Regions from separate parts of the Clostridium sp. ATCC BAA-442 genome, predicted to be linked through region 2. Evidence: riboswitches for the same ligand, from Rfam matches in the RefSeq annotation. Region 2 holds a riboswitch; each other region holds the start of a gene.
The links. Region 2 has a riboswitch for cobalamin ahead of cbiD (cobalt-precorrin-5B (C(1))-methyltransferase CbiD). Riboswitches for the same ligand answer to the same signal wherever they lie in the genome.
Positions count from the first base shown of each region.

Region 1 (2,260 bases), on a different contig from region 2:
CGGGCGGAATAGCGGTAGTGAAACCCACAGCCCCGCGGGCTGTGGAGGAGCGGAAGCACCTCCTGCATTTCCCCCACCGCCCCCACGCTGCCGGAGATCTTCCCGTTTACACCAAAGGTGTGCAGCAGGCCGGAGGGGTACATCGCGGTCATCAGATCTTCAAAAAAAGGCTGTCGCATGCGCATTTCTCCTCTCTGCCCGGAGAAAGCAAAATCGCCGGCCCCGCGTATTCTGACGCGGAGCCGGCTTGCAGACAGGCGCACCGGCAGGGCCGGCGGCCTGTGGAGCAGCTTTCACCGGAAGCGTCCCCACAAATTCAGCAAGCAGGTTTCCTGGCTTGCGGCTCGTCACGTGCTGCGCCTTCTCACATGTGAAACATGCAATGGCGATCTGCAGCCCGCTCCCCGCTTACAGTGACCGGATCGCTCGGGAGTTGCACCCGATTCCCTCTAACCAGACGGAGTCTGGCCACTTGCTGAAAACGTATATGAAGGAATTATAGCACAGCCCGGCCGGAAAGAAAAGGGGGGTGATCTCCTGTGACTGCTCTCAACGCGAGATTTCTTATACTTGATTGGTTCGCCCGTTACAGGCGGCGAAGAGCAGATGCGGCGGTGAGCCGGTGGGAATGGAATGTGCCTGTTGCCGCTAGGCTCCGTAAGTGGAGAGCATTCGGCGCAGTTAGACACATATTGACAGGCCTTGGACGGCGGTGTATACTGAATCCATAATTTCATATAGCAGGATATGGTGATACGTTTGTATTGAAAAGGGAACGCAGTGCAAGTCTGCGACAGCTCCCGCTGCTGTAACAGGGACGGCCCGCTTAATACCACTGGGAAACCGGGAAGGTGAGCGAAGCCGGATGATCTGGAGTCAGAAGACCTGCCATGTCTATCGGATTCTATTCTTTCGGCGAGGGAGAATTGGATGCTGCCGCGGTGGATATCGCGGTCATTGGGGCATTAACTGGGCATCGCTGGGGACGGCGGTGCCCTTTTTGCATATCCAGGACAAAGAGCATTCCTGTTTTCTAACGACAAAACAGGAATGCTCTTTCATTATAAGACCAAAGCAGGGGACCGTCCCTGTTTTGAATAGAAATTTAAGAGAAGGAAAGAAGGAACATGTATGAAACGACTGGCATCCCTTCTGCTGGCCAGCGCTCTTGCGCTGACCGCAGCCGGCTGCGCGGGACAGAACCCGGCGGCTTCCACCCAAAGCGGCCCGCCGGAAGCGGTGGAGAGCGGCAAGTCCTCCGTTGCCTATGTGGAGGAACTGCGCATCGGTACCACCGCCGCCATTGACGGCGCCAACGTTATGACGGAAAACGGTATCTTCGGCAAGCTCAACTACAACGCGGTGGTCACCGCTCCCTTTGTAGTCACCGATGAGAATGGCAAGGTTCAGCCCTTTTTCATGACGGGCTGGGAGCTGAGCGGCGACTTGAATACCATTACCGCCACCTTTGCCACAGATCAGGGCCTCACCTGGCACGACGGTGAACCTGTGACCATGGATGACGTGGTGTTTACCTTCCAATATCTGATCGACCGCAAGTCCAGCTATTGCAGCGGCCTGACAGGGGTGGAGGCGGTGAATGAGACCACGGCCACCCTGACGCTGACCGACGGCAAGGCCTTCACCATGCTCAACAGCATGGCTAACTTCGTCACCCTTCGGCCGGAGCATGTGTGGTCCAAGGTGGAGGGCGAATACGCCGAGTACACCGGCGAGGACGCCGCTATCGGCTGCGGCCCCTACAAGCTCACAGGCGTGGACGAGGAGGCCCAGAGCATGACCCTAGAGGCGGTGTCGGATACCTACATGGGACAGGAGCTGACCGTGCGCAAGCTGACCGTGCGCACCTACGACAGCCACGACGCCCTGGTGATGGCCCTGCGCAGCGGGGAGGTGGACGCCATGTACGACTACTCCAACTCCCTGAACGCCACCATGGTGGACTCCATCACCGGAGTGGAGGGGCTGGATCCCGGCATGAGCGACAACCCCGGCAACTATCAACTGGTGTTCGGCTTCAACGAGCAGCCCACCGACGACCTGATCTTCCGCAAGGCCGTGCGGGCCGCGTTGGACTACGAGCTGCTCCGCGTCACCATCGGAGGGGAGGACGGCCAGATCCCCCACGCCGGTATCGTGGCGCCCCCCAATAAGGGCTTTGACGGCTCGCTGCCCGAGCTGGCTCAGGACGTGGACGAAGCCAACGCCCTGCTGGATGAGGGCGGTTATGTGGATGCTG
Region 1 is NZ_CAXSQB010000008.1:39,689-41,948, forward strand. Features, by position in the region: gene ACESY8_RS05355 (nitrogenase component 1) at 1-179, opposite strand, end outside; cobalamin riboswitch at 306-491, opposite strand; cobalamin riboswitch at 732-907, shown strand; gene ACESY8_RS05360 (ABC transporter substrate-binding protein) at 1,132-2,260, shown strand, end outside.
Region 1: it holds a riboswitch for cobalamin, as region 2 does, so the genes downstream of both, ACESY8_RS05360 (ABC transporter substrate-binding protein) here and cbiD (cobalt-precorrin-5B (C(1))-methyltransferase CbiD) in region 2, are expected to answer to the same signal.

Region 2 (2,260 bases):
GGAGGCGCCCCGGGACGGCTTTGCGGCCTACGTCCACTGGCTGTTCCACCGCATTCAGAGCGGGGCCGGGGAATACCCGGGCTTTTTCCAGGGACATGCGGCGGGCTTCCTGCCCGAGGGGCGGAGCGCGGGCCGGCGAACCATGGAGGAGGCCCTCGGGCGCGTCCGCCAGACGCTGCTGGAGGCGCTGGAGGCGGACTGTGCGGTGCGGCCGTCCGCCTTTGATGCTTCCTTTTCCAGGGAGCAGCTTGCCGCTTTCGTGCTGGACAGCCTGCTGGGGCAGATGAGCCGGGGCGCGGACAACTGTGAGGGGCTGGAGCAGGTGCTCCGCAGGCTGCTCTACCGCTGAGACGGGCGCGGGAACCCGCGCCCTGTTTTGCACATAAAATGAACAATGTTCATAATGAGGAGGAACTTACCATGGTAAAAAAAGAAACATTGCTTTTGCTGGCGGGGCTGGTGTGGGGGGCGGCAGGCTTCAACATCCTGCGCATCGGGCTGCTGGCTTACCCCGGACATGTAACCCTGTGGAATCTGGCGCTCTCTGCGCTGGTCTTCGGGCTGTTTCAGGGCATGGTGTTCGGAAGGCTGGTTCAGCGGCACACCGCGCGCATACGGGGGTATGGCTCGGAGCGGAAGTGGTTCTGGCAGTTTTTTGATGGGAAATCATTTTTGATCATGGTATTTATGATGGCCTTCGGCATCGGCCTGCGGGCCAGCGGACTGGCGCCGGAGGGCTTCATCGCCGTGTTCTACACCGGCCTGGGGGCCTCCCTGCTGACGGCGGGGCTCCGCTTTTTGCTGGCAGTTTCCCGCGGGTAATTTTGAAACCCTGCCTTTACTTTTTTCCCTCATACTGCTATAATGGCAGAGAATTCAATGCACATGCAGTTGCGGCGGTGCCGCAGAACGGGGAAGCCGGTGGAACTCCGGCGCAGTCTTACCTCTACTGTAAGCGCGGACGAAGGTGCACAAGCCATTGGCCCAGCGGGGCTGAGAAGGCGCGCCGGAGGAGGAAGCGCAAGCCAGGAGACCCGCTGCAGAGTGGCAGTTGCGTAGCTCTGAGGTGGAGAGGTGCGGTGTACCCTGGGATTAGGGCCCTCCTCAACCGCGAGGAGGGCCTTTTTGCGTCGAAAGGGGGACACACATGGGGAAATTGGAGCTCTATATCCCGGTGGGGCGGGAGCGGCTGCGCTGCGGCTATACCACCGGCACCTGCGCGGCGGCTGCTGCCGCCGGGGCCGCCGCCCTGCTGCTGGAGGGGGCGGCGCTGCCCGCCGTGCACATCGACACCCCGGCGGGGGTGCGGGTGGAGGCGGAGTTGCTGGAGCACGCCGCCGGGGAAGGCTGGGCCGCCTGCGCGGTGCGCAAGGACGGCGGCGACGATCCCGACGTGACCGACGGGGCGCTCATCTGCGCCCGGGTGGAGCGCAGCGCCGAGCCCGGGATTGTCATTGACGGCGGCCAGGGGGGGGGCCGGGTGACCCGGCCCGGTCTCGACCAGCCGGTGGGGGAGGCGGCCATCAACTCCACCCCCCGCCGCATGATCCAAGAGCAGCTGGAGGCCGCCGCGGCCCGGGCGGGCTACGCCGGCGGGCTGCGGGCGGTGATCTCCGTCCCCACGGGGGAGGCCCTGGCGGGGCGCACCTTCAACCCCCGGCTGGGCATCGAGGGGGGCATCTCCATCCTGGGCACCAGCGGCATCGTCCGCCCCATGAGCGAGGCCGCCCTGCTGGACTCCCTCTACCTGGAGATGGATCAGCAGAGGGCCGCCGGGGCGCGGGACATTGTGGTCACCCCCGGCAACTACGGCGAGGCCTTCGCCCGGGAGAAGCTGGGCCTCAGCCTGGCCCGCTGGTGCACATGCAGCAATTATATCGGCGCGGCCATCGACCACGCCGCCGGGGCGGGCTTCCGCTCGGTGCTGCTGGTGGGCCACCTGGGCAAGCTCATCAAGGTGTCCGCCGGGTGCATGAACACCCACTCCAAGGTGGCCGACGCCCGGCGGGAGACCCTGGCCGCCCACGCCGCCCTGGCGGGGGGAGACCGGGCGCTGGTAAAGGCCCTGTTTGACAGCCCCACCACCGACGCGGGGGTGGAGCTACTGAGGGGGGCCGGCCTGCTGGAGCCGGTGATGGACTCCATCGCCGGGGAGCTGGACGCTCAGCTCAAACGGCGGGCGGGGCCGGAGCTGGCCATCGAGGGCATTTTCTTCTCCAACCAGTACGGAATTTTAGGAAAGACACCCGGCGCGGAGGGC
Region 2 is NZ_CAXSQB010000027.1:4,935-7,194, reverse strand. Features, by position in the region: gene ACESY8_RS12195 (TetR/AcrR family transcriptional regulator) at 1-349, shown strand, start outside; gene ACESY8_RS12190 (hypothetical protein) at 421-822, shown strand; cobalamin riboswitch at 872-1,055, shown strand; gene cbiD (cobalt-precorrin-5B (C(1))-methyltransferase CbiD) at 1,148-2,260, shown strand, end outside.

Region 3 (2,260 bases), on a different contig from region 2:
CGCCCCCAAAAGCGAGCTGCAAGTTTACAGATGAAAATATTACCAAAATTATAACACTTTTCGACAAAAATCGCAATAGGAACAGGCGCCATCTCTATTTGTAAGTAAGTCCACGAAAAGGAGCCAACTCCATGACGGCCACAGGCCGAATTTATTTTTGCCTCCTTGGTCGAGATAAGTTAAATAGCGTTTGGAAAATTTTTGTGTTTGCCCCTTGCATTTCAAGAAAAAAGTTGTATAATGAACTCAAAAGAAAGCCATTTGTAAAGTACAAGTTTTACAAAAGATAGTTCTTTGAAGGGAATGGTTCCTGAGTCCCGCATGGGCAGAGCGGCATGCACCTTCCCGTAAAATTTAATATGAATCCGGCTTTTGTGGCAAATGCGCGACCCGGTTCCCGTCAGGGACCGGACACGCATCCTTGTTTCTGAACAAGGGAATCAGGTGAAATTCCTGGACATGTTTTGCAGCAGGAGCCGCGGCGAAAGCTGCGGGGACGTGCAATTCAATAGCTGTGATTGTGGAGTGTATCCGTTTTCTGCGAAAGCAGGTCACTGGCGGTCGTAATGGCTTAGCTGGGAAGGCGGCGGATATGCGCAGGCGGGCTTTAGGCCCGTCGGGACACATCAGTCAGAAGACCTACTAGGAGCTTACCCCCAATTCCTTGGGGCTGCTCTGAGATAAATGCCAAATGTGAGGAGGGCATGGGATAAGTGCCCCCTTCTACCCGAAATGGGTGCAAAAGCGGACGCATATTTTGCGTCCGCTTTTTATTCGCACGCTCGGGGGAAAGACGGACGTATCGGTATGCGTCCGTCTTTTTGTTTCTATTGCCCCAAGAGGTCTGCGGGGCAGCCGGATTGTGCCACAAGTCAGGAGGCTGTTTTGTGAGCGGCAAGTATTTCACCGGTGATCAGAAGCTCAGCAAAAAACTCATTGGGCGCACCAAGGAAGCGCTTCGTCAGCGAAATGTTCAGTTTGCCCAGACGCACGGTGACGCCAGCGACGAAGAGCTGCTGGACTATGTCCGGGGTGAGGCGGCACGGCTTGGAATGACGCCCAACGCCGGGGAGATCATCGGAGGCCACTTTATCGCGGTTCGCTTTGGCTGCTGGAAGAATGTGGTCACGGCGGCGGGGCTGGTCCCGCCGAAGAAGCAGAAGCCCCTCCCCAAGCGGCAGATCTTCAAGGAGGAGCTCCGCTGTCAGGCGAGAGAGCGGGCATACACAGAGCAACAGAACAGCAGCGAGTAATCCTGATGAAGAAGGGGATCCCCTTCTTCCGTCATAGGGGGCTACCCCTATGACGAGCCTCCTTTAGGAATCCAGCGGGCCTTCGCCCGTTTCAAATGGCCGAAGCGCGGCCGACAACTGAATAGCGGCATCGGAAGGGGATACCGGCCTGGGGAAGCGCGCGGGGAGAGGAGCGCGCCAAGGGCCGAACAACGCGGTCTGCGTCGGGGCGGACGGGAGCGCAGGAACGGGGTCCGGTGCTTGCGTAAGGGCGCGTTCACAGGCCGGACAGGCCGTGACGATAAGTAACATGGGAATTTTATGCGAACTGGAAAGGTCGGGTGGTTGGGAAATGTCTTTTGATTGCGGCCATGGGAGCATGCACGCCTATGGCTGCTGAGTCCGTGTGCATGCCGCACGGGGAATCCTGCTCGTGCGGCGGTCGAGCAAAGGAAGTTTAATTTTGAAGGAGAAAAAGCCATGCAAAAGATGAAAAACGGCAAAAAGGTTCTGTCCGTGTGCCTGTCTCTGGCGATGGCCGCGGGCATGCTGTCCACCAGCGCGTTCGCGTCTTGGAACGTCTACGGCGGCAGCAACAATCACAACGCGGTGGTGACGGAGGCTCCTACCACGCCGGATGCTTCCGGCCTGAACAGCTACATCCAACTTAAGTGTACCGGCTCCGGCTGGGATGGCGTGGACAACGTGCCTGTAATGCAGACGGTGAACGGGACTACCTATGCTTACGTTCTCTACGATGGCTATGGAGCCAGCGGCGCGCTGGTAGCCAAGATCAGGTGCGCGGAAAATGGCGGCAGCAGCATCGTCTGGACTACCGATCCCTATGGCACGGAGGGAACCTCTCTGAACGCCAAGAGCGGCTTCCAACTGTCTACCCCCTATCTGGACGACAAGGGTACCCCCGACGACGCGTCGGACGATACCCTCTATGTGGGTACCATCAGCCAGTATGACGACTACGAGGGCGGTGAGTGGCTTACCGGTACCGGCAGCAAGGTTATGGCTCT
Region 3 is NZ_CAXSQB010000008.1:51,678-53,937, forward strand. Features, by position in the region: cobalamin riboswitch at 386-661, shown strand; gene ACESY8_RS05405 (homing endonuclease associated repeat-containing protein) at 888-1,253, shown strand; gene ACESY8_RS05410 (PQQ-binding-like beta-propeller repeat protein) at 1,713-2,260, shown strand, end outside.
Region 3: it holds a riboswitch for cobalamin, as region 2 does, so the genes downstream of both, ACESY8_RS05405 (homing endonuclease associated repeat-containing protein) here and cbiD (cobalt-precorrin-5B (C(1))-methyltransferase CbiD) in region 2, are expected to answer to the same signal.